One region of the Pseudoclavibacter sp. VKM Ac-2888 genome, then DNA from elsewhere that is predicted to be linked to it. Evidence: predicted binding sites of a transcription regulator. Region 1 holds the regulator's gene; the other holds the start of a gene.
The links. Region 1 encodes LexA, which represses DNA repair genes until DNA is damaged. Its sites were predicted from a motif close to TCGAACANNTGTTCGA; they were not measured.
Positions count from the first base shown of each region.

Region 1 (8,752 bases):
GAAGTTCACGTTCTGGAACGCGGCGCCGAGCGCGCAGGCCGCCGCGTCGATGCGCTCCCGCTGCTCCGGGGTGCGAGAGACACCGGTGAGGAACACCCGCACGCACATCAGCCCCACCACCTCCGCGGAACCGTAGACGTAGCGCCGCTGCTCCTCCACGTCGAGCGAGCGAGGTTCGAGATCCATGCGCATCGAAGCGAAGAAGGGCACGACCAGCTCGGCCCCGAACCCGCAGCGTCGCGCCGTCACCGCGAACGCGTGGACGACCAGATTCGTGCTGAAGCCTGACTCGATGGCCTCGAGCGTCTGCGCCTCGAGCCCGTCGAGCGCCGCGTGCTGCTGCTCGAGGGAGAGGCCGGCGAGCGCGCCGACACCGTCCACGATCTCGTCCGCCACGCGGACCAGCGCGTAGATGCTGCGCACCGGCTTGACCGTCCGGCGCCCGAGGAAGCGCGAGGCCGCCCCGAAGGAACTCGAGTAGGCGAAGATGACCTCCGCCGCGGACTTCTCCGCGGTGCGCGTGTACTGCTCGAGTGGCGACATCATGACGTTCGCCTCTCCAGCAGCATCAGCAGACGCTCCAGCATCTCGGCCAGGTTCCGCTCCCCCTCGCGGCCCGACGCGCCCACGGCCCTCGCGGCGGCTCGTGCCCTCGAGAACTGGGCCGCGAGCTCCTGCTCGACAGCGGCGCGCGAGCCCGACGCGTCGATGAGGTCGCGCGCCTTCGCGCCATCCGCCTCGCTGAGCATCGGGTCGCCGAGCAGCGACTCGAGCTCACCCCAGACCGGGGTCCCGCAGGCCAGGGCGATGAGCGCCGTGAACTTGCCCTCCCGGATATCCGAGTACGGCGCCTTCCCGAGCTTGTGCTGGTCCCCGAAGACACCGAACAGGTCGTCCTGGAGCTGGAAGGCGAGCCCGGCGGCGTCCGAGAACTGGGCGATGAGACGCGCATCCACCGAACCTTCGGCACCCGCCGCGATCAGACCGAGCTCGAGCGGCAGCAGCACGGTGTACGCGGAGGTCTTGTTCGAGCTCATCGACAGGACCTCGGCCAATGCCGGATGGTCACTTCGAACCGACAGGCTCACGTCGCTGAACTCACCGGCAACCGAGACCGCGAGGGCACGCTCGATGGCATCGAGCACGCGCAGACGAACGGCGTGGGGCTGATCGATGCGTGCAACCCTCAGGTGCGCTTCGGAGAGCAGGAGGTCGCCGACCAGGATCGCGGCGGCCTGCCCCAGGCGGTTGCCGCGCTCGTCGTCGAACTCCGGTCCTCCCACGATCTCCTCGACGCTGCCGAGGAGATTCAGCTCCCCCCTGCGCATGGTGTCGTTGTCGATCACGTCGTCGTGGGTCAGGAACGCGAGGTGGAGCAGCTCGGTCGCGGTTGCCAGTTCCATGACCGACTCAGGCACCTCTGCTGCGCCCGTGTAGGACAGGTAGGCCTGCATGACCAGCGCGGGGCGGAATAGCTTCCCCCCTTCGGCGCTGCGCGCCGTGATGCGCCACAGCGTCGCGAGGCCCTCGTCGATCGCGGCCGCGGCAGCGACTCGTCCGGCCAGGAACTCCTCGATTCGCCTTCTCACCTCGAGCAGCTGCTGCGCTGCGAGGTCGAAGTCCGAACCCTGGCCACGGGGGCTCGCCAGAGGCTCACGGATCACTCGGCACCACTCCCTTTAGCTCGGTTGGCTAGCAATAAGAGTATCTAATTACTTCTGCTCGAGCGTACAGGCAAGCCTTCCCCGAGTTGCCGCGCCTGGTCAATCCCCTCAGCGCCTCCACCACGAGCGCTTAGAATCTCGCTGCCGCTTCTCCGCGTCGCTCGAAGCAGCAGTGCTGGCCCGCGCGAACGAGATGCCGAGCGAGTCGACCTCTGTGCGGAACGCCTCGCTCCCCTGCAGCAGCTCGCTGGCTCGGCGGGACAGATCCGCGAGCTCCTCGCGGCCAGCGTCACCACCGACGTGGAGCACCACACGCAGCTCGGGCCCAGCCAGGCGAGCCTCCGGATCGCCGGGCACGAGATCCATGCCAAGCACCTCGTCGAGCTCTGCCATCACCCTCGACAGCTCAGCCGTGACAACCGGGTTCACCCACGGGGCCGCCCAGCCCTGCTCCTGCGCGATCGCCCACACGGCCGGACGGCGGACGACGAACTCCGTCTCGCTCGTCGGATCAACCACGATGAGGTCGCTGCCCTCGGCAGCCGCCGAGATGGCCGCCCGCTGCATGAGCGCAGGCACCGGCCGAGCCTTGGGATTCCAGACCCTCATCGCCTCCGCCGAGGTGAACACGGGCAGGACGGTGCGACCGTCTGGGCCGGCGACCGTCACGATGGAAAGATCAGCGCTCTTGTCGACGGTCACACCCTGCGTGTTGACATCGGCTTCGCCCAGCTTCGCCACGAGCGGGATCAGCACGCGAGCCTGACGCAATGCGTCGACCACCGCGTCGGGACCCACCTCCCGAGCCCGGAAGCGCCGGATCGCCGCGACGAACTGCGCCGGCGCCGTGCCGTCGTCGTCGCGGAACGGGTTGTCGCCGAAGCTCCGCCCAGACCAGCTCTGGCCAGCAGAGTCGGCCTTGCTGGGCTGGAAATGCTCTGGCAGCGACGGCATGGGTCAGACCTCTCGAGTCAGGATGCGACGTCGAGCGCTTCGACGAGCGTGAAGGCCCCCGAGTAGAGCGCCTTGCCGACGATCGCGCCCTCGAGGCCCTGCGGCACGAGGCCACGCAGCGCCGCGATGTCGTCGAGACTCGAAACGCCGCCAGAGGCGACGACGGGACGGTCGGTCCGGTCGAGGATGTCGCTGAGGAGCTGGAGGTTCGGGCCCTGGAGGGTGCCGTCCTTCGTCACGTCGGTCACGACGTAACGTGCGCAACCGGCCTCCTCGAGCCGTTCGAGTACCGACCAGAGGTCACCAGCATCGCGCGTCCAGCCGCGAGCCGCGAGCGTGGTGCCACGCACGTCGAGGCCGACGGCGATGAGCTCGCCGTAGCGAGCGATGACGTTCGCCGCCCACTCCGGATTCTCGAGCGCGGCGGTGCCGAGGTTGATGCGGCGCGCACCGGCGTCCACCGCACGCTCGAGGGACTCGTCGTCACGGATCCCGCCGGACAGCTCCACATTGACGTGCTTGGCCGCCCGGATGACGCGCTTGATGACACTGCGGTTCTCCCCGCGCCCGAAGGCCGCGTCGAGGTCCACGAGGTGGATCCACTCCGCACCCTGCTCGATCCAGTCCTCCGCCGCATCCACAGGATCGCCGTAGTTCGTGGCGGAGTCAGCCTCGCCCTGAACCAGACGAACCGCCTTGCCGCCGGCGAGGTCGATTGCGGGGAAGAGCACGAGCTCCGGTGACGTGTTGAATTCGCTCACGCGCGTAGGTTCCTTGTTCTCGTTCTGAGGCGCCGGGGCATCGACGCCGAAAGGGGATGCCCTGGCAGTCCGGGCAATAGCGTATCGGCAGGCGGCGGTGCAGCGCGCCGATGCAGCAGCACTAGGCGCGCTTCGGCAGCGTCTCGATCCAGTTCCGAAGCAGGCGCACGCCAGCCTCGCCGGACTTCTCCGGGTGGAACTGCGTCGCCGACAACGGGCCGTTCTCGATTGCCGCGATGAAGCGCTCGCCGTGCTCGGCATGGGTCACGAGCACCGGGCGGGCCTTCGGATGCGGGTCGAGCGGGAGCTCATGCGCCGCGTACGAGTGCACGAAGTAGAAGCGCTCCCGAGCAATGCCGGCGAAGAGCTTCGAGTCCGCCGGGGGGTCGACGAGGTTCCATCCCATGTGCGGAAGGACCTCTGCCCGCAGTTCGGTCACCTCGCCCGGCCATTCGCCCAGACCTTCGGCTCGCCTGCCACCCTCGATGCCGCCGTCGAAGAAGATCTGCATGCCGACGCAGATGCCGAGCACGGGGCGCCCCCCTGCAAGGCGCCGGCCGACGATCTCCCCGATGCGCTGACGATTGATGGCCTCCATGACGTGAGCGAAGCTCCCGACACCTGGCACGACGTAGCCGTCGGCGTCGGCGGCGGCAGCGCGGTCGGCCGTCAGCTCGACCTCAGCACCAGCCGCTTCGAGCGCCTTCACGGCCGAGTGAACGTTGCCCGAGCCGTAGTCAGCGACGACCACCCGCGGACGTGCGACTGAAGTCACAGCGCGCCCTTGGTCGAAGGAATGCCCACGACCTCCGGGTCGAGTCGCTTGGCCGCGCGGAACGCACGGGCGAACGCCTTGAACTCCGCTTCGGCGATGTGGTGCGGGTCGCGCCCGCGGATGACCTCGACGTGCACCGTCAGACCGGCGTGGAACGTGATCGCCTCGAAGACGTGACGCACCATCGCGCCCGTGAAGTGCCCGCCGATGAGGTGGTAGATGAAGGCCTCCGGCTCCCCGGTGTGCACGAGGAACGGACGCCCCGAGATGTCGACGACGGCTTCGGCGAGCGACTCATCGAGCGGCACCCTCGCATCGCCGTAGCGCGCGATGCCCGACTTGTCGCCGAGGGCCTGGCGGATCGCCTGACCGAGCACGATCGCCGTGTCCTCGACCGTGTGGTGCACGTCGATCTCCGTGTCACCCGTCGCACGGATCGTGAGATCGGTCAGCGAGTGCTTCGCGAAGGCATTCAGCATGTGGTCATAGAACGGAACCGACGTCTGGATGTCGGCGATGCCGGTCCCGTCGAGGTTCAGGCTCAGCTCAATCGAGGACTCGCTCGTCGCGCGTGAGATGGTCGCGGTGCGTGGCGTCGTGGTCATCGCTCCAGCCTAGGCCTTCCCTGCATCGGTGATCTCGGCGAGTGCGGCCAGGAACGCGCTCGTCTCCGCGCGCGTCCCGGCGGTCACCCGAAGCGCGTTCGGGATGCCGACATCCCGCACAAGGATGTCGCGGTCGAGGAGCTGCTGGAACGTAGCCGCGGGATCCGCGACGTCGCCGAACAGCACGAAGTTCGCGCCAGACTCCCACGGCGTGTAGCCAAGACGGGGCAGCTCCACCAGCAGGCGGTCGCGCTGCTCGCGGATGGCGTCGACCTGCTGGAGCATGATCTCCGAGCACTCGAGCGCTGCGGTCGCGGCGGCCTGGGTGATCGCGGACAGGTGGTACGGCAGCCGAACGAGTCGGACGGCGTCGACGACGGCCTCGTGAGCCGCGAAGTACCCGACGCGGGCGCCAGCGAAGGCGAACGCCTTGCTCATGGTCCTCGAGACCACGAGCCGCTCGCGACCCGGGAGAAGGGAGAGCGCGGTCTCCCGACCATCAGGGAGGAACTCGGCGTAGGCCTCATCGACGATCAGGATGCCGTCGGTCGCGTCGTACGCAGCCGCGATCACGTCGAGATCGGTGACGGTGCCCGTGGGGTTGTTCGGCGTGCAGATGATGGTGATGTCGGGGCGCTCTCGACGAAGTGCCTCCGTGACGAGGTCCGCGGTCAGCGCGAAGCCGTCAGCGCGTGGCACCGGAATCCACTCGGACCCAACCCCTCTGGCGAGAAGGGGGTACATCGAGTAGCTGGGTGTGAAGCTGAGCACGCTGCGCCCGGGGCCACCGAAGACCTGCAGCAGCTGCTGCATGATCTCGTTCGAGCCGTTGGCGGCCCACACCTGCTCGGGACCGATGCCCCGGCCCAGGTAGACGCTCAGCTGCTCGCGCAACTTCGTGAACTCGCGGTCCGGGTAGCGATTGAGTCCGGGGAGCTCGCGGGCGATCGCCTCGATGATTCGCCTGGCCACGACCTCCGGCACGGGGTGCGGATTCTCGTTGACGTTGATGGCAACGCGCACCGGCTGCTGCGGCGCTCCGTAGGGGGTGAGTCCGCGGAGGTCGTCACGGATGGGCAGGTCTTCGAACGAGGTCACCGCACAAGCCTACGACGCGGTCTGCGCCTGGAATGGGCTGTGGACTCAGTCGAGTGGGAGGGCGAGTCGCTGCCCGGCCTGAACCGTGCCGTTCTCAAGAGCGTTGAGCTTGGAGATCTCGACGATGACGTCGCGGATATCGGAATCGCCCGCGACTTCCTCGGCGATGCCCCAGAGCGTGTCGCCAGCGCCGACGGTGACGTACTCGAACTCGACGCCTGCGGCGTCGCTCGAGGCCGCCGCGGAGTTCATGTGCGTGGCCCCGAGGGCGATGGCTGCGGCGACGGGCAGCGCAGCGATGGCGAGCAGGACACGACGGCCTCGGACGGTGAGGCGGAGTGGTGCAACGGCAGTGGTGTTCATGATTCCTCCTGATTCGTCCACATCTTCGAGTGGTCGAATGTATGTACTGAATATAGCTACGAACAAAGTGCCAAGTCAAGGCTTCCAGTTCGAATCTCTCGAACTTTCATCCACAACACTCGAAGAAATGTTTCGTACCTGCGTGCACCCTCGGTAGGGTTGGCGCTATCAGGCAGTGCATCACCTGCCACCGACATTCCGTGTCGGAGAGCGGACGGAGACGACATGGCCAAGAAGCCAGCGAGCGACATCTACAGAAAACTGACCGAGAAGCAGGAGCGCATCCTGACCTGCATCATGGAGTCGGTGCGCACGCGCGGGTACCCGCCGAGCATGCGCGAGATCGGCGACGAAGTCGGCCTCGTCTCCTTGTCGAGCGTCACCCACCAGCTCGGCCAGCTGGAGAAGTTCGGCTACATCAAGCGCAATCCGGGCATGCCCCGCGCCCTCGAGGTGCTGGTGCACTTCGACCACACCGACGATGGCGATTCCAACGAGACGGCTGAGGCCGCGTTCGTCCCGGTGGTCGGCAGGATCGCAGCCGGCATCCCGATCACGGCGGAGCAGCAGGTCGAAGACGTCTTCGCGCTCCCCCGTCAGATCGTCGGCAAGGGAGAGCTCTTCCTGCTCCGTGTCGTTGGCGAGTCGATGATCGATGCTGCCATCTGCGACGGCGACTGGGTCGTCGTGCGGTCACAGCGCAACGCGGAGAACGGCGACATCGTCGCCGCGATGCTCGATGGAGAAGCCACGGTCAAGACCTTCCGCAAGCGTGACGGCCACATCTGGCTGCTCCCCCGCAACAGCGACTTCGAGCCCATCCTCGGCGATGAGTCCGAGATCCTCGGCAAGGTCGTCGCTGTCCTCCGCTCCATCTGAGAGCAGCCGGAAGCACCGGCGCCTGCACACGTCAGCAGATGCAGAAGAGCAGCGAGCCCGATGGGCTCGCCGCTCTTCTGCATGCCTCCCTCAGGAGGACTGATGCGTGTGCGTCAGCCTGCGACCGCGAACGCCTCGAACAGTCCGAGCTGGTCGGGGTGGACCCGGGCCTTGAGCCGCGTGCCGCTCTCCACGTGCTCGAGCTCGAGCACGGCACCTCGCTCGTGCAGGTAGGAGACCAGATCGCCGCGCTCGAAGGGCACAAGGACCTCGATGGTCACCTCGGGGGTTGGCAGGAGCTCGGCGATGCGCCCGAGCAGCAGGTCGATGCCCTCACCCGTGTGCGCGGAGACGAAGAGGCCGTCGGGGGCGAGCCCCTGGAGCTCGAGGCGTCGATCGCCATCGACCAGGTCGGCCTTCGTGAAGACCACGATCTCGGGAACATCGTGGGCTTCGACCTCTCCGATGACGTCTCGCACCGTGGCGAGCTGCGCGGCGGGATCCGGGTGGGAGGCATCGACGGCATGCACGATGACATCGGCAGCCTGCAGCTCCTCGAGCGTCGAGCGGAAGGCTTCGACCAGCTGGTGGGGCAGGTTGCGCACGAAGCCGACCGTGTCGGCAATCGTGTAGGGGCGGCCGTCTTCCGTCGCCGCCTTGCGCACCGTCGCGTCGAGGGTCGCGAAGAGAACGTTCTCGACCAGGACGCCCGCATGCGTGATGCGGTTGAGGAGGCTCGACTTGCCGGCGTTCGTGTACCCCACGATCGCGACGGCCGGAACCTGGTTGCGCTGTCGGGTCGCGCGCTTCACGTCACGCGAATCCTTCATGTCGGCGATCTGGTGGCGAAGCTTGGCCATCTTCGTGCGGATGCGCCGACGGTCGAGCTCGATCTTGGTCTCTCCAGGGCCTCGTGACCCCATGCCGGCACCGCCGGAGCCGACCTGGCCACCGGCCTGCCGGGACATCGACTCGCCCCATCCGCGAAGGCGCGGGAGCATGTACTCCATCTGCGCCAGCTCGACCTGCGCCTTGCCCTCGCGGCTCTTGGCGTGCTGGGAGAAGATGTCGAGGATCACCGCGGTGCGGTCGATGACCTTCACCTTGATCTCGTCTTCGAGCGCGCGACGCTGGCTGGGCGCGAGCTCGGTGTCGGCGACCACCGTGTCGGCTTCGAGCGCCGCGACGATCTCCTTGAGCTCAGCGACCTTGCCTCGGCCGAGGTACGTGGCGGGGTCGGGGTTCGGCCGACGCTGCAGCACGCCGTCGAGGACGACGGCTCCCGCAGTCTCGGCGAGTGCGGCCAGCTCCTGCATCGAGTTCTCGGCCTCCTCGAGAGAGTTCCTGCGGTAGACGCCGACGAGCACGACCCGCTCGAGGCGCACCTTGCGGTACTCGACCTCGGTGACGTCCTCGAGTTCCGTTCGCAGGCTCTCGACTCGTCGCAGCGACTGCCTGGCTTCTCGTTCGAGCTGGTCGCCGTCGGCCTCGCCGTCATAGCTCGTGCTGGCGCCGTCCTGCAGCGCCTGCGCTCTGCCGGAGGAGAACAGGGTCATCGTGGCGCCCGGTTCCTTCGCGGCTCGGAGGATTCGGTCGATCGCGTCGTTGCTCTCGCCTGGAGGAGTCTCAGAATCTCGCATATTCGTACTATTC
Region 1 is NZ_JADKSM010000002.1:393,770-402,521, reverse strand. Features, by position in the region: gene ITJ61_RS17225 (phytoene/squalene synthase family protein) at 1-546, opposite strand, end outside; gene ITJ61_RS17220 (polyprenyl synthetase family protein) at 543-1,664, opposite strand; gene ITJ61_RS17215 (SseB family protein) at 1,773-2,618, opposite strand; gene priA (bifunctional 1-(5-phosphoribosyl)-5-((5-phosphoribosylamino)methylideneamino)imidazole-4-carboxamide isomerase/phosphoribosylanthranilate isomerase PriA) at 2,636-3,379, opposite strand; gene hisH (imidazole glycerol phosphate synthase subunit HisH) at 3,501-4,154, opposite strand; gene hisB (imidazoleglycerol-phosphate dehydratase HisB) at 4,151-4,759, opposite strand; gene ITJ61_RS17195 (histidinol-phosphate transaminase) at 4,769-5,857, opposite strand; gene ITJ61_RS17190 (LysM peptidoglycan-binding domain-containing protein) at 5,903-6,220, opposite strand; gene lexA (transcriptional repressor LexA) at 6,446-7,099, shown strand; gene hflX (GTPase HflX) at 7,213-8,739, opposite strand.

Region 2 (8,752 bases), on a different contig from region 1:
AACGGCATCGCCGACAAGCTCGACGAGGGCGCAGTCGTGATCCTCACGAGCACCGTCGGAACCGACGGCATCGCCGACGTCGTCGCTCGCCTCGAGCAGCACTCGGTCGAGCTCGTGGATGCGCCCCTCTCCGGCGGCCCCGTCCGCGCGGGCGAGGGCGACCTGCTCATCGTCGTCGGTGCGACGCCGGCAGCGCGAGAGAAGGCGCAGCCCGTGCTCGGCCTCCTCGCATCCACCCTCACCGTGGTCGGCGACCGCCCCGGCGACGGTCAGGCGCTGAAGACCGTCAACCAGCTGCTCTGCGGCGTGCACATCGCGGCCGCAGCGGAAGCGCTTGCACTCGCCGAGCGCCTCGGGCTCGACCCGGCCAAGACCCTCGAGACGCTCGGCGCCGGAGCAGCGGGCTCATTCATGCTCGCGAACCGCGGCCCCCGCATCCTCGAGGCCTACGACGAGGACGGCGCCGAGGTGCTCAGCCGCCTCGATATCTTCGTGAAGGACATGGGCATCGTCGGCAAGGCGAGCCGCGCCGTCGGACTCCCGACACCGGTCGCCGCCGCCGCCGAGCAGCTGTATCTCCTTGGCCAGGCACAGGGGCTCGGTGCGTCCGACGACTCAGCCGTCATCCTCGCCCTCGCCCCGAAGACCACCGACTCGTAAGCAAGAGCCCCCGCTCACACCCGAACAACGCGCTCGTCAGCGTCCTCGTCAGCGCTCTCGTCGGCGCCCTCGTCAAAGGAGACGGATTTGTCCACATTTCTACTGCTCGCGATCGCAGCTGGAGGCATCGGCCTCCTCCTGCTGCTGATCATCAAACTCAAGGTGCACGCCTTCCTGGCGCTGCTCATCGTGAGCGTCCTCGTCGGCCTCGCGACGGGACTGCCGCTCGTGACGGTTCCCGAGACGGAACTCGAACCGGCACGCGTCGGCATCATCGAGTCGATCATCGCCGGAATGGGCGGTGTGCTCGGGTCGGTCGCGATCCTCGTCGCGCTCGGCGCGATGCTCGGGAAGATCATCGAGATCTCCGGCGGTGCCTCCAGCCTCGCCGGGCGCTTCACGAAGCTGCTCGGGCCGAAGCGCGTCGCCGGTGCCCTCACAGCCGCCGCCCTCGTGCTCGCGATCCCCGTGTTCTTCGACGTCGGGTTCATCATCCTCGTGCCGATCATCTACGGCTTCTGCAAGGCGGCAGGCGTCGACCCGGTGAAGTTCGGGCTGCCCGTCGGCGGCATCATGCTCGCCGTGCACGTCGCGATGCCCCCGCACCCCGGAATCGTCGGAGGCGCCGGAATCCTCGGCGCCGACCTCGGCTGGGTGACCATGATAGGCCTCCCCGTCTGCCTCGTCCTCGCCGTCGTCTCGCACTTCTTCTCGAAGTGGCTCAACCGCAAGGACTTCACGATGCTGCCGACCACGGCGAAGTCGTTCGCCGAGTTCGGCACGGAGAAGGCGGATGCGATCGTCGCCGACGCCGACGCCGAAGGCGCGTCCGGCTCGGAGGGCGGCGCGTCCGGCACCGCCACCAAGGCGCGCACGGTCGCGCCGCCGAGCGCAGGCATGGTCATGACGCTCATCGTCACGCCGCTCATCATGATCGCCCTCGGCACGGTCGGCGCCACCTTGCTGCCGGCCGGCGACCCCATCCGCAACGTGCTCGCGTTCATCGGCGCCCCGCTGTTCGCGCTCCTCGTGACGGTCCTCCTCGCGAGCTTCTTCCTCGGCATCCGCCGCGGCTGGAGCGCATCGCAGCTCGGCGACGTCGTCGAAGCGGCGCTCCCACCGGTCGCGGTCGTCATCCTCGTCACGGGCGGAGGCGGCGCGTTCGCCCGCGTCCTCACCGAGAGCGGAATCGGCGCGGCACTCAGCGAGACGCTGCTCGCCACCGGCATGCCGCTCATGATCATGGCGTACATCATCTCGCTCGCCCTCCGCGCGGCGCAGGGGTCGGCCACGGTCGCGATCCTCACGACGGCTGGCCTCCTCAGCGCGTCGATCCTCGGCGGCGGGTACTCGACGATCCAGGTCGCGCTGCTCGCCCTCGCCATCGCGTTTGGCGCACTCGGCCTGTCACACGTCAACGACTCCGGCTTCTGGGTCGTCACCCGGTACCTCGGCCTCGGCGTCGCGGACGGCCTCCGCACGTGGACCGTCCTCACGACGGTGCTTGGCCTCGTCGGCTTCCTGCTCTGCTTCGTCGTCTGGCTGCTCGTGGGCGTCGCCTAGCGACGGCTTCCGCAGCCCCACCGCGATCGCTGCCAGCCGATGTGCCCTTCACCGAGTTCGTGGAGGGCGCATCGGCTGGCAGCGTTTGGCGTCCGCGCTGAGGTCTCTCGCGTCAGTAGCCCGAGTTGTTGCCGTGATCGAAGCGGATGCTCGTCGGCGCCGGACCCGGGTTCTCGGCTCGTCGGCGCCGTTCGTCTGGGGAGAGCTCGGAATCGCGCGGTGGGCGAGGGGCCGCGTGCAGCATCCACACCAGGAGGAACGTGACCGCCGCGAAGCCCAGCGCGATGACGGCAACCACCAGGGCGGGGTTCTCGGTCATGGGATGCTCCGCTCGCTCAGGCGCCGCACGCGCGTCTTCCGGGGAGTCTCCCACGCCGGCCGGGGAAGCGCTCGCTGCTCGCTCCTCGCTCATCCTCGCTGGCCCGTGGCGGCCAAGCGGTCGTCAGGGCCTGGGTGCCAACGCTGCCAGCCAAGTGCCCCTTCCACCGGGCGTGTTGCTGGCCACTTGGCTGGCAGCGTTTGCCTGCGCGGACGCGGCATCGGACTCGCCTCAGGTGGCGGCGGTTGGCCTGCTGGCCCGCGCTACGGCGCCTGCGGGCCCTTCTGCACGGGGATGATGCCCGTGCGCGCCGGCGGGTTCGGGAAGAACCAGAGGATGGAGCCGGAGAGGATCCAGATGATGGCCATCCCGGCGATCAGCCAGCCTGCGTCGAAGCCCGCGATGAGCCCGGCGATGGCCGCGCCGACGGCGGCCGCCGTGACCCGCAGGCCCGCGCCGATCGTGAAGACCTGCGAGCGCACGTTCGGCTTGCTCTCCTTGTCGCGGAGCAGCATCATGGCGGCGTTTGCCGGTGCCGCGAAGAGACCCGAGATGAGGACAGCGGCGAACGCGAACCCGATCGGGAGCGCCGGCACCGCGATGAGCAGGAAGACGCCCGTCGCGACGAAGCCCATCCCCATGACCCAGACCGGGCCTCGGGTGGTCCAGGTCCTGACCGCCATGAAGAGGGCGCCGGCGAGGCCGCCGATCGCGTAGGCGGTGACGAGCCAGGCGGCGGACGCCTCGGAGCCGGTCCGCTCCAGGGAGATGGCGATGGCGGCGATGCCGAGCGCGCCACCGGCGACCTGGCTGACGGTGCCGGCGATCGTGACGATCGCGATCGGCTTGTGCTTGACGAGGTACGTCATGCCGCGAGCGATCATCCGCCCGAGGCCTTCCACCGGGCCGTTCTTCGCGTGCATCCGGATGCCGAACCCGGCCACCGCCCCGATGAGGGCGAGGCTCGCGAGGAGCACCATCGCGAGTCGTGCTGAGCCCGCCAGTGGGATCGCGAGCGCCGCCAGCGCCGGACCACCCACCGAGGCGATCGTGTAGGAGAGCGCGTCCTGCGCGTAGGCCTTCCTGGCCGGCTCGATGTTGTCGGTCGCGAAACTCGAGAGGCCGCCCATGTAGGCGGGAGTCACGAACCCGGCGACCGCGAGGATGACGGCGATGACGCCGATCGGCAGTGTGCCCAGCTGTGAGGCGAAGAGGTAGGCGGCCGCCGTGATCGTCCCCCCGATGATGAGGAGCAGCTTCGGGCGGCGCATCCGGTCGAGGAGGGCGCCAACGAGCGGTGCCGCGATGACGCTCGGGAAGAGGGCGACGGCGACGAGGAAACCGCCGACGGCGACGTCCCCGAGCTGCTCGACGGCAAGCAGGGGAAGGGCGACAACTGCTCCGGCGTTCGCCAGTCGGAGGGGGATCGAGGTCGACTGGTACCGCCAGATGCCGCTCATCCGTGAACCGAACTCCTCACTGCAACGCCGTCGAGAGACGCGGCAGAGCATGCCGCGCAGGCAAGCCTACGTCGCGTTCGAGGCGCCCGTCAGCGCGCGGAATCGAGTCTCGCGGGAGGGTGGCATGCCTTGTTACCGGCGGTTCGCGGGGCGGCGGAGTCCACCGCGCGCCTGGGCAGCTGGTGCCGGAATTCCGACGTTCAGTCGCCGAGCTTCTGGTCGAAGTCCTTCGGTGCAAGCGAGAGGTTCTTCGCTTCATCGCGGTTGCGCTGCTCGGCCTCGCGGCGGGACTTCCGCGAGTTCAGGAGGTAGTGGATGCTCGTGGGCACCACGGTCGCGAGCACCGCGACGATCAGGATCACGTCGATGTACTCGCGGATGAAGTCGCCGAGTACCGGCACATAGCCGAGGAGGTAGCCGGCGAAGGTGAGGCCGGCGCCCCAGATGAGCGCGCCGATGAGGTTGTAGATCGTGTACTTGCGGTAGTCCATTTTGCCGACGCCCGCGGCCACCGGAGCGAAGGTGCGCACGACAGGAACGAAGCGGGCGATGATGACCGCGAGGCCGCCGAAGCGCTCGAAGAACGCGTTGGTCCGTTCGACGTTCTTCACGCTGAAGAGGCCGCTCTCCTTGCGCTCGAAGATCCTCGGCCCCGCTTTTCGCCCTATCAGGTAGCCGACCTCGCCGCCGAGGAACGCGGCGAATCCGATGGCGAGGCACACCCACCAGATGTCGAAGCCGATGCCCGGGTAGAAGGCGAGCAGGCCCGTGATGAGCAACAGTGTGTCCCCGGGCAGCAGGAAGCCGACGAGGAGCCCGGTCTCCGAGAACACGATGAGGCACACGACAAGAAGCGCCCAGGGGCCCGCACCGTGAATGATCGTTTCAGGGTCGAGCCAGGGGAAGAGTGTGGGAGCCACGGAAGGATGCGTCCAGTCGCTGAGATGCAGGGGCGGTAAGTGAAGCAGAGGTGATCGAAAGAGTATCCCGCGCGCGCCCTGGGAGGAACACAGCTTGGACGGGGTACCCGCGGGGTGCTCTCGCCCGCCGAATGTCGGCGGCCAGAAGTAGCGTCGAAGGTGTGCTGGGAGGCGCGCGGGCTCGCCTGCGTGGCTGGTGATTCCAGCGTCCGGTTACTGTTCTGTGACGTGGGATTTCTTCACAGGGCTCGAATATACGTTCGATACACGGTAGGCTGGGACTGGCTTCGGGGGAAGCCAGCTCGGCACGTGAATCCGCAGGCAGAAATGCCTTGGGTGGAGGGTGCTGAGACAATGAGGGGGGATTCGATGGGCGACGACGAACACGCATCGGGTGGAGTATCTGGTGCTGGTGCTGGGGCAGGGGCTGGAGTCCTCGCGGGTCTACCGGCGAGCGTTGCTGCTGTCGAGCGAGAGTCCGGCATCGCAGCCACGGCCGTCGTCACGGCGCTCGTCGACGGGCGACAGCCCGTCTCGTCGGTGCTCGACGCCGAGTTCTTCGCCGCGTTCGAGGAGCTGGCCGCTCGCAAGCGGATGCTCGACGCGACGATCTTGGAGATGACGGCCGAGCTGCTCGGGCGAGACGAGATCACGCCGGTGGCCTTCTCTGGTTCTCTGGTGCGTCGGGGTGGGTACCGGTCCGTGAACGAGGCCGTGCGGCAGACCTTCGGCCTTCGCCGAGCCGAGGCGGCCAAGCTTCGCGAGGTCGCCGAGGCGACGCGCGAGCGCATCAGCATGACGGGCGAGGCGCTTCGGCCCACACGGAGCCAGGTCGCGGTCGCGGTCGCGGAAGGGCGGGTGACGCTCTCGCAGGCGTCGGCGATCGTCGCAGGGCTGCGCGAAGCGGGCGGCAGCGTCGATATCGCCGACCTCGATCGCGCAGAGTACGAGCTCGTCCAGGCCGCGTGCGGGCTCACCCAGGAGGACGACGAGCCGGCGTCGCCGGAGCGTCTGGCCAAGCAGGCCGCCGTGTGGGTGGCCTTCCTCGACCCAGACGGCGCGGAGCCCAACGCGGAACGTCAAGCCGCGAAGCGAGGACTCTCCTTCACCCGTCGCGCTGACGGCATGGTGCAGGGCAGGCTCCTCGCGACCCCGGAGCAGGGCGAGGCCATCATGCGCGTCCTCGACGCGTATCTCTCGCCGCGGCGCGACCACGCGTGCGAAGCAGGCGACGAGCCCAGCGGCACCCTCGCTCCTCAGGAGGAGCCGCAGATCCGGGACGATCGCAGCTTCTCTCAGCGACGCATCGACGCGCTCGTCTCGGTCTTCGCTCAGCATGCCGAGTCCCCACGCGCGCCCCGGACCGGCGGCGAAGCGCCCACCCTGGTCATGACCGTCACGCGGGCCGGTCTCGCGGGAGCCGCCGAGACGCCGGCGGACATCTCGCGGCTCGAGCACAGCGGCGAGGCTGTCCCGGTCGAGGCGGCCCTGCGCATCCTCTGCGATGGCATCATCCGGGTTGCGCTCGTCGACGACGACGGCGAAGTCCTCAAGCTCGGCCGCAAGCGAAGACTCTTCAGCCCGGCTCAACGGAGAGCGGTCTTCGCCCGAGACGGCGGGTGCAGAGCGCCCGCGTGCGAGCTCCCTTTCGACACCGTCGAGATCCACCATGTCACCCCGTGGTCGAGAGGTGGACGCACCGACACGAGCAACGGCATCGCGCTCTGCACCTTCCATCACCACGAAGTGCACCTGGGTCGGCTCACCATCTTGCCCGCGCAGAGCCGGACGTGGAAGGTCGAACCCGCAACCGGCCCCAGGGTGGCTCGCACGCGCATCCGCGAGACACCGCGCGCGGTCCAGTTCCAAGCAACACCCAGCAGCGCCGAGGAGGCGCTTGGAAAGATGAGCGCATGACAGCATTCCGAACTCAGCAGTTCCCCACCATCGAGGTAATCAGGGGGCGTTGGGCGCTCGCTGCGGCCATCGAGACCGCGATCCTCGGCGAGGGTGGCGACAACTCCCGCGCCGACGAGCACGGCTGGTTCTACTCCGACGGGGGTGGCAGCTGGGCTCGGCTCACCCCGCTCCCCGACGGCCGGGCCGTCCTCGCTGGCATCGACCGCGACCACTCCGAGACGTACAGGCGGGGCTTCGACCTCATCACTGGCATGCCCGAGTGGGGAGTGGCGCACGTCGAAGCCGCCGTCAGCTCGGAATCGGGACGCCGCTGGGTGGCAGGCGGGGAGCAGCCCTGGCTCGGATTCGTCTACTGGCGCGAGAACGCGGGGGAGGCCTGGCGCACCGTCGACCACGGCATCGCCGACGGACTCGACCGGCACCTGCTCCCCGTGCTCAGCGAGGAGCAGATGCTCGCCGCCGCCGCCGACTGGTTCGAGGGCGCCGTCATGGACCTCGACGACCCGGAATCAGCCCCCGAGCAGGTCGACGCGGAAGCCGTCCGGCGGGGCGCCGAGCTGGGCCAGGACCTCACCGCAGAGGCGCTCGCTGCGGTCCTCCCCTTCGAGGGGATGCACGTCGAGGCGGCCCTCCGCGCGGCACGCGCGTTCTCGACGGCACCCCGCTAGTCGCGGCTCCTCGGCCCGTTTGAGCTGAGCCGCGTCGAATCCACGCTCGGGGCGGCACCATCGCCCGCCTCGTGGCTCTCCCGACTCTCCCGAGCCGCCGCGTCGAGCTGTTCCGCCTCTTCCCCGCCGACCGCCTCGCCACGAGCCACAAGCCCGGCAACATCAGAGAGGGGGATCTGCTTCAGGAAGAGCGAGAGCAGGAACGCGAGTGCGATGAACGGCACCAGGTACCAGAAGACGGGAGCCAGAGCGTCGGCGTAGGCCGTGACGATCCCGTCCCGTACCTCGTCCGGCAGCTGCGAGAGCGTCTGCGGGTCGATCGTCGAGGTCGCCGTCGCCGCGTCAGCCGGGCTGGCGCCGCTCGCCGTGAAGACCGAGGTGAGGTTCTCCGTCAGTCGCGTCGTGAAGATCGCGCCGAACACCGCCGTGCCGAGTGCTGCCCCAACCTCACGGAAGTAGTTGTTCGTACTCGTCGCCGTGCCGATCTCGGCCGCTGGCACCGCGTTCTGAACGACCAGGACGACAACCTGCATGATGAGCCCGAGCCCCGCCCCGAAGAAGAACAGGAACACGCAGATGAGCCAGATGGGCGTATCCGCCGTCAAGGTGGTCATCGCCACCATCGCGAGACCGGTCAGCACCGTGCCCACGATCGGGTAGATGCGGTACCGCCCCGTCTTCGAGATGAGGATTCCCGAAGCGATGGACGTGCCCATGAGGCCCGCCATCATCGGCAGCATGAGCAGTCCAGAGGCTGCGGCCGAGGTGCCAGACGACATCTGCAGGAACGTCGGGACGAAGCCGATCGCCGCGAACATGCCGATGCCGAGCGTCAGGCCGATGGCCGTCGCGTTCACGAAGATCGGGTTCTTGAAGAGACCCAGCGGGATGATCGGATCCTCCGCGCGCGACTCGACGAAGACGAACATCGCCGCCGCCACGAGGAGGCCGAGGCCCCACGCCCACGTGACCATCGATGCCCACCCGTGCTGCGCATCCGCACCGAAGTCGGTGAAGAAGATGAGGCAGGTCGTCGCAGCAGACAAGAAGAGCACGCCGAGGTAGTCGATGCGCTTCGTCGCCTTCTTGCTCGGCAGCTTCAGCGCCACCACGGCGATGACAAACGCCGCGATGCCGACCGGGATGTTGATGTAGAACGCCCACTGCCACGTCAGGTGGTCGACGAAGTAGCCACCCAGCAGTGGGCCACCGACGGCCGAGAGCCCGAAGACCGCGCCGAGC
Region 2 is NZ_JADKSM010000001.1:2,590,152-2,598,903, reverse strand. Features, by position in the region: gene ITJ61_RS12240 (NAD(P)-dependent oxidoreductase) at 1-660, shown strand, start outside; gene ITJ61_RS12235 (GntP family transporter) at 748-2,223, shown strand; gene ITJ61_RS12230 (hypothetical protein) at 2,336-2,542, opposite strand; gene ITJ61_RS12225 (MFS transporter) at 2,806-4,002, opposite strand; gene ITJ61_RS12220 (DedA family protein) at 4,203-4,922, opposite strand; gene ITJ61_RS12215 (HNH endonuclease signature motif containing protein) at 5,292-6,839, shown strand; gene ITJ61_RS12210 (hypothetical protein) at 6,836-7,510, shown strand; gene ITJ61_RS12205 (MDR family MFS transporter) at 7,507-8,752, opposite strand, start outside.
Region 2: a site for LexA is predicted at 5,171-5,186, ahead of ITJ61_RS12215 (HNH endonuclease signature motif containing protein). Genes of this name have one in related genera too.